Regions from separate parts of the Streptomyces sp. Edi2 genome, predicted to be linked through region 1. Evidence: riboswitches for the same ligand, from Rfam matches in the RefSeq annotation. Region 1 holds a riboswitch; the other holds the start of a gene.
What was found. Region 1 has a riboswitch for S-adenosylmethionine ahead of ABR737_RS13715 (aminotransferase class V-fold PLP-dependent enzyme). Riboswitches for the same ligand answer to the same signal wherever they lie in the genome.
Positions count from the first base shown of each region.

Region 1 (3,384 bases):
AGGAGTACAAGGAGATCACCAGCGGCCACGGCCACCACTGATCACCGCGGCGCCTCATGGCGCACCGTAGGAGCACGCCACCCAGAGGGCCCCGTCCGTTGATCGGACGGGGCCCTTCGGCCTGCTCGGCGGCTCGATAGGGTGAACGCACAAGCAGGAGACAAATCAGGAGTGTGGACCATGAACGTTGCGACCCCCCTCGGCGGCGACAGCGTGGCGGCCCACACCTGGCCGGGCATCCTCAACGGCCTGCTCGACGGCCGGGACCTCGCCGCGGAGGAAACCGCATGGGCGATGGACCGGATCATGCGGGGCGAGGCCGGCGACGCCCAGATCGCCGGCTTCGCGGTGGCGCTGCGGGCCAAGGGCGAGACCGTCGCCGAGATCTCCGGGCTCGTCCGGACCATGTACGCGCACGCCCGGCTGATCGAGGTGCCGGGACCGAGCGTGGACATTGTCGGCACCGGCGGCGACGGCGCCAATACCGTCAACATCTCCACGATGTCCTCGATCGTGGTGGCCGGCACCGGCGCCAAGGTCGTCAAGCACGGCAACCGCGCGGCGTCCTCGGCCAGCGGCGCATCCGACGTGCTGGAGAAGCTCGGCGTCAATCTCGACCTCACCCCGCAGCGGGTCACCGAGGTCGCCTGGGAGGCGGGCATCACCTTCTGTTCCGCGGTGAAGTTCCACCCCTCGCTGCGGCACGTCGCCAACGCCCGGGGCCAGCTCGGCATCCGCACCACGTTCAACGTGCTGGGCCCGCTGACCAACCCCGCGAAGGTCCGCGCCCAGGCGACCGGGGTCGCCGACGCCCGGATGGCGCCGATCCTGGCCGGGGTGCTCGCCGAGCGCGGCTCCTCGGCGCTGGTCTTCCGGGGCGACGACGGCCTGGACGAGCTGACCACCACCGCGACCTCCCGGGTCTGGATCGTCCGGGACGGCACGGTGCGCGAGGAGGCCTTCGACCCGCGCGACGTGGGCATCGACCTGGTGCCCGTGGAGGCGCTGCGCGGCGCCGACGCGTCGTACAACGCGGAGGTGGCCCGCCGGCTGCTGGACGGGGAGACCGGACCGGTGCGCGATGCGGTGCTGCTGAACTCCGCGGCGGCGCTGGTCGCGCTGGAGCCCTCCGACGCCCCGCTGGCCCAGCAGATCCGGGCCGGCATCGACAAGGCCGCCGCCGCGATCGACTCGGGCGCGGCCCGGCAGGCCCTGGAGCGCTGGGTGACCGCCAGCAACACCTGAGCGCCCGGTAACACAGCGTGTGACGCAAGCCCCGTTCCGCCATCCGGACCGGGGCTTGCGTGATGTTGCCCGTATGGCATGATTCTGCGCAGGTCACGAGTGACAGCGATGCAGGCCCCGGCCCGCTGTCCGGCAACCCTCCTTCCGTGGCGGGGTGCCCCGGGTGATGACCAGGCCGTAGGCAGCGAGGTCTGCGGCAAGCGCGGATCCCTCGCCAGGGATCCTGGTCCCCGAGGGAGAACTTCCGTGAATCAGCGAATGCGATAGGGCTCGACGGCCCCTTTTCCGCATCCCTTTTTCCTTTCCGCTGCGGCGCCCTGCCGTGCGCCCCGCGCACACCCGACGCGCTCCGCCCCGCAGCGAATTCACTTGCCTCTTACGGGAGTTCGCCATGTCTGTTTCCGCCGTTGCCGCCGACCGCTCCGTCTGTGCCCCGCTGCCCGTCCTCGGCCGGGACGTCCGCGTCCCGCTGGTGACCGGCGGCGAGGTCGACTACGCCGCGCTGGACTACGCCGCCAGCGCCCCCGCACTGCAGCGGGTCTGGGACGACGTGGCGGCCTACGCCCCGTACTACGGCAGCGTGCACCGCGGCGCCGGGTACCTCTCGCAGCTGTCCACCGACCTCTTCGAGAACAGCCGCCGGACCATCGCGGAGTTCCTGGGCTGCGGCGACGACCACCAGGTGGTCTTCACCCGCTCCACCACCGACTCGCTGAACCTCCTCGCGGCCGTACTCCCCGAGCACACCCGGGTCTTCGTCTTCGAGACCGAGCACCACGCCTCGCTGCTGCCCTGGGAGCAGCGCCCGGACGTCGCGGTGACCTACCTCAACGCGCCGCGCACCCCGCGGCAGGCGGTGGACACCCTGGAGAAGGCACTGGCCGAGCGCGATCCCTACGGCCCGGCGCTGGTCTGTGTAACCGGTGCGTCCAACGTGACCGGTGAGCTGTGGCCGGTGCGCGAGCTGGCGGCCGCCGCGCATGCCCACGGCGCGCGCATCGTGCTGGACGCGGCGCAGCTCGTCCCGCACCACCCCGTGGACATCGCCGAGCTGGACGTCGACTGGATCGCCTTCTCCGGCCACAAGCTGTACGCGCCGTTCGGCGCCGGTGTGCTGGCAGGCCGCGCGGACTGGCTGCAGAACGCCGCCCCGTACCTGGCCGGCGGCGGCGCCAGCCGCAAGGTCGCCCGGCGCACCGACGGCGGGGTGGACGTCGAGTGGCACACCACCGCCGCCCGGCACGAGGCCGGTTCGCCCAATGTCATCGGCGCCTACGCCATCGCCTCGGCCTGCCAGGCCCTGACCGAAGCCGGCTTCGAGGACCTGGCCACCCGCGAACAGGAGCTGATCGCCCGCCTCCGCGCCGGCCTGGCCGAGGTGCCCGAGGTCAACGTGCTCTCCCTCTTCGGCGAGGACGCGGCACGCGTCGGCGTCCTCTCCTTCATCGTCGAGGGCTGGAACAGCTCCCACTTCGCGGCCGCGCTCTCCGCCGAGTACGGCATCGGCGTCCGCGACGGCCTCTTCTGCGCCCACCCCCTCGTCCGCACCCTCCTGGGCAGCGAACCGCAGGACCCGGGAGAGTGCGGGGCGCCCGACGCGGCCCCCGGCGAGCGCTCCCTGAACGCCATCCGCGTGAGTTTCGGCGCCGGCACCCCCGACGAGCATGTCGACCGCTTCCTCCGCGCCGTCAAGGAACTGGTCACCAACGGCGCCCGCTGGAACTATCAGACGGAGGACGGCCGTTGCGTTCCCGCGCGCAGCGCGGTGTGAATCCCACGTTTTTGTCTTCCCCGCCGTTCCGCTGCGCTTTGCCGCTGGCCCACGTTTTCGGCCGTCCCGCCGTGGGGGTTTGCCGCCGTTGCGCCTGGCGGCGGGCCGGTCCGTTGCGCTTTGCGGCCGCCCCGGGTTCGGCTGTCCCGCCGTTGCGCCTGCGGCGGGCGGGTCCGCTGCGCGGGGCTGTCGGGGTGCGGTGACGGGCCTGCGCGGGTGGGTGTCCGGACTGCTTCGCTTTACGTCCGGACACCCACCCGCTCCGGCCCGTCCCCTCCCGTTGGGTGGGTGGGAAGAGGGCCGGTGGGGGGTGGCTGTGGCTGGTCCGGTGCGCGTTGTGGACGTAGGGGAATGCCCGTGGGCACAGG
Region 1 covers NZ_JBEJGX010000003.1:2,336,686-2,340,069, reverse strand. The annotation lists gene qcrB (cytochrome bc1 complex cytochrome b subunit) at 1-41, shown strand, start outside; gene trpD (anthranilate phosphoribosyltransferase) at 181-1,245, shown strand; SAM riboswitch class IV at 1,337-1,454, shown strand; gene ABR737_RS13715 (aminotransferase class V-fold PLP-dependent enzyme) at 1,637-3,016, shown strand.

Region 2 (3,384 bases), 3.1 Mb from region 1:
CGGCCGACTGCGCCTGAGCGGGCGTCGCAGTGGCCAGTACGCCCACTGCCGCCACGGCGGTGAGGATCTTCCCCGTAGAGATGCGCATGAACAGACTTCCCCCTGGTCAGAAAGAAATGATCAAAAACGCTGTCACCCTACCCGGCCCGACTACTCGCCGGTAATGGAATAGGTGTTCCCATCTCGGAAGTTCGGAGAAGTGGGCCGCGGCCGCGTGGCACCCGGGCCGACAGGCCAGGGGGCGCCGGGCCGCGGATGGCGGCAGGACTGAGCCGCACGCACGCCTGGTACGGCCGTCCGTGCGTGCGTTCGACGGTTCGCAGTCTGCGTCTGCGTCTGCGTCTGCGTCTGCGTCGGCGTAGGTACCGGCACTGGCACTGGCACCGGCACACGCCCGGGCACGGGTTCGGCTGCCGTCAGCCGAGGAGGCCGCGGACCCTCAGGCCGCCCGTCGTGCCGCGTACTCCGGGATTTCGGCCATCGGGGGGCGCTCCTCGGTGTCCACGTCCGTCGTACGGGGGACGAAGCCGTCGGCCCCGCGGTCGAACTGGGTGAGCCGGGGGCGTACCAAGTGGCCGCGGGCCAGGCGGAGTTGCGCGGTGCGGTAGATCGCGGCGGCCATCCGGCCGAGGGCCTGGCCGTCCTGGTGGCGGTGTTTGCGGACGCCGACGTCCACCTGGGCGAGGGCGTCGAGGCCGACGGTGTGCAGGGCGTCGACGAGCAGGCCGAGCTCGACGCCGTAGCCGACCGGGAAGGGGAGGCGTTCGAGGAGGGAGCGGCGGGCCGCGTACTCGCCGCCGAGGGGCTGGACGAAGCCGGCCAGCTGGGGCCAGTGGAGGTTGAGGAGCGGGCGGGCGACCAGTTCGGTGACCCGGCCGCCCTGGCCGGCCCCGGCGCCCTCGGTGCCGGTCTCCAGCGGGCGGTCGTACATCGCCTTCACGAACTGGATGTCCGGATCGGTCAGCAGCGGGCCGACGATCCCGGAGACGAAGGCGGAGGAGAATTCGCGCAGGTCGGCGTCGATGAAGCAGACGATGTCGCCGGTGGTGGCCAGCAGGGAGCGCCACAGCACCTCGCCCTTGCCGGGGAGGGCCGGCAGCCGCGGCAGGACGCTGTCGCGGGGGATGACCCGGGCGCCGGCCGCCGCCGCGACCTCGGCGGTGCGGTCGGTGGAGCCGGAGTCCAGCACGATCAGCTCATCGACGAGCGGGACCGGGCCGGTCATCAGCTCGGCGCGGATCACCGCCACGATCGCCCCGACGGTGGCCTCCTCGTCGAGGGCGGGCAGTACGACACTCACCGTGCGGCCCGTCTGGTGCTTCGCCTCCAGCAGCCGCCCCAGCGGGCGGTCCGCGGCGGACCAGGAGCGGCTGCTCAGCCAGCCCTCCACCTCTTCCAGCACGTCTACGACTCCTCGGTCGCCGCCGGTGGGCGGCCTCTGTGATCCATCTCGCGCATCGGACGACTATCTCAACCGTCAGTGCCTTCGGTTACAGTCTTGAACAACGCGGAAGACCGTTGCATGTCGGGGTCCGCGCCACAAACGCCTGGGTTTCGGCCCAGCGCCATACCGCTCATCCAGAGGGGCAGAGGGATACGGCCCGTTGAAGCCCCGGCAACCCTCCAGCCGGTCTTGCCGCAAGGACGCTGACGTCCCGCGCGCGAGGCTCCCGGCTAGGGAAGGTGCCAAATCCGTCTCGTGGCGAGATTCGTCGCGAGGAAGATGAGGAGAAAGGGCCTCGCCTCCATGGCTGTGCAAGTCACCGAAAACACCCCCACCGTCGCTCTGGGCCCCGCCGCAGCCCTGTCCTGCCGCGAGTGCGGACAGCGCTTCGCGCTCGGCCCGATCTTCGCGTGCCAGGAATGTTTCGGGCCGCTCGAAGTCGCGTACGACCTGCCGAGCGGCGACCCCGAGGGCCTGAAGAAGCAGATCGAGGCCGGTCCGGACAACATCTGGCGCTACGCCCCGCTGCTGCCCGTCCCCGCCGACGTCGCCGACAAGCCCAACCTGAACCCCGGCTTCACCAAGCTCGTCCAGGCCGACCGGCTCGCCGCCGAGCTGGGCGTCACCGGCGGTCTGTACGTCAAGGACGACTCCGGCAACCCGACGCACTCCTTCAAGGACCGCGTCGTGGCGATCGCCGTCGAGGCCGCCCGCGCCTTCGGCTTCACCACCCTGTCCTGCTCCTCGACCGGCAACCTCGCCGGCGCGGTCGGCGCCGCGGCGCGCCGGGCCGGTTTCCAGTCCTGCGTGTTCATCCCGCACGACCTGGAGGCCGGCAAGGTCGTCATGGCCGCGGTCTACGGCGGTGACCTGGTCGGCATCGAGGGCAACTACGACGACGTCAACCGCTTCTGCTCCGAGCTCATCGGCGACCCGCTGGGCGAGGGCTGGGGCTTCGTCAACGTCAATCTGCGCCCCTACTACGGCGAGGGTTCCAAGACCCTGGCGTACGAGATCTGCGAGCAGCTGGGCTGGCGCCTCCCGGACCAGATCGTCATCCCGATCGCGTCCGGCTCGCAGCTCACGAAGATCGACAAGGGGCTCAAGGAGCTGATCGCCCTCGGTCTGGTCGAGGACAAGCCGTACAAGATCTTCGGCGCCCAGGCGGAGGGCTGCTCGCCGGTGTCCACGGCCTTCAAGGCCGGGCACGACGTGGTCCGCCCGCAGAAGCCGAAGACCATCGCCAAGTCGCTGGCGATCGGCAACCCGGCCGACGGCCCGTATGTGCTCGACATCGCCCGCCGTACGGGCGGCGCGGTCGAGGACGTCAACGACGAGCAGGTCGTGGACGCGATCAAGCTGCTGGCCAGGACGGAAGGCATCTTCGCGGAGACCGCGGGCGGGGTGACCGTCGGCGTGACCAAGAAGCTGATCGAGAACGGTGTGCTCGACCCGTCCCTGACGACCGTCGTCCTGAACACCGGTGACGGCCTCAAGACGCTGGACGCGGTCGCCCCGACCTCAGGGCCCACGGCCACGATCCGTCCGGACCTGGACGCGTTCCGCGCGGCCGGTCTCGCCCGCTGACGCTGCCGGCCCCGTCCGCGCACGGGGCCGCGCCACCTCCCGCCACGAGGCCGCCGGCCCGTCCGCAACGAGGCCACGCCACCGCCCCCGAACACGTACTCCGCAATACCCGGAAGGCAGAACCATGAGCGTGAAGGTCCGCATCCCCACCATCCTCCGCACGTACACCGGCGGCCAGGCCGAGGTCGCGGCCGAGGGCGCGACCCTCTCCGAGGTGATCGCCGACCTGGAGCAGAACCACCAGGGCATCGCGGCCCGGGTGCTGGACGACGCCGGCAAGCTGCGCCGCTTCGTGAACGTCTACGTCAACGACGACGATGTGCGCTTCGAGCAGGGCCTGGAGACGCCGACCC
Region 2 covers NZ_JBEJGX010000003.1:5,422,479-5,425,862, forward strand. The annotation lists gene ABR737_RS27300 (hypothetical protein) at 1-88, opposite strand, end outside; gene ABR737_RS27305 (glucosyl-3-phosphoglycerate synthase) at 440-1,402, opposite strand; SAM riboswitch class I at 1,572-1,730, shown strand; gene thrC (threonine synthase) at 1,748-3,031, shown strand; gene ABR737_RS27315 (MoaD/ThiS family protein) at 3,156-3,384, shown strand, end outside.
Region 2: it holds a riboswitch for S-adenosylmethionine, as region 1 does, so the genes downstream of both, thrC (threonine synthase) here and ABR737_RS13715 (aminotransferase class V-fold PLP-dependent enzyme) in region 1, are expected to answer to the same signal.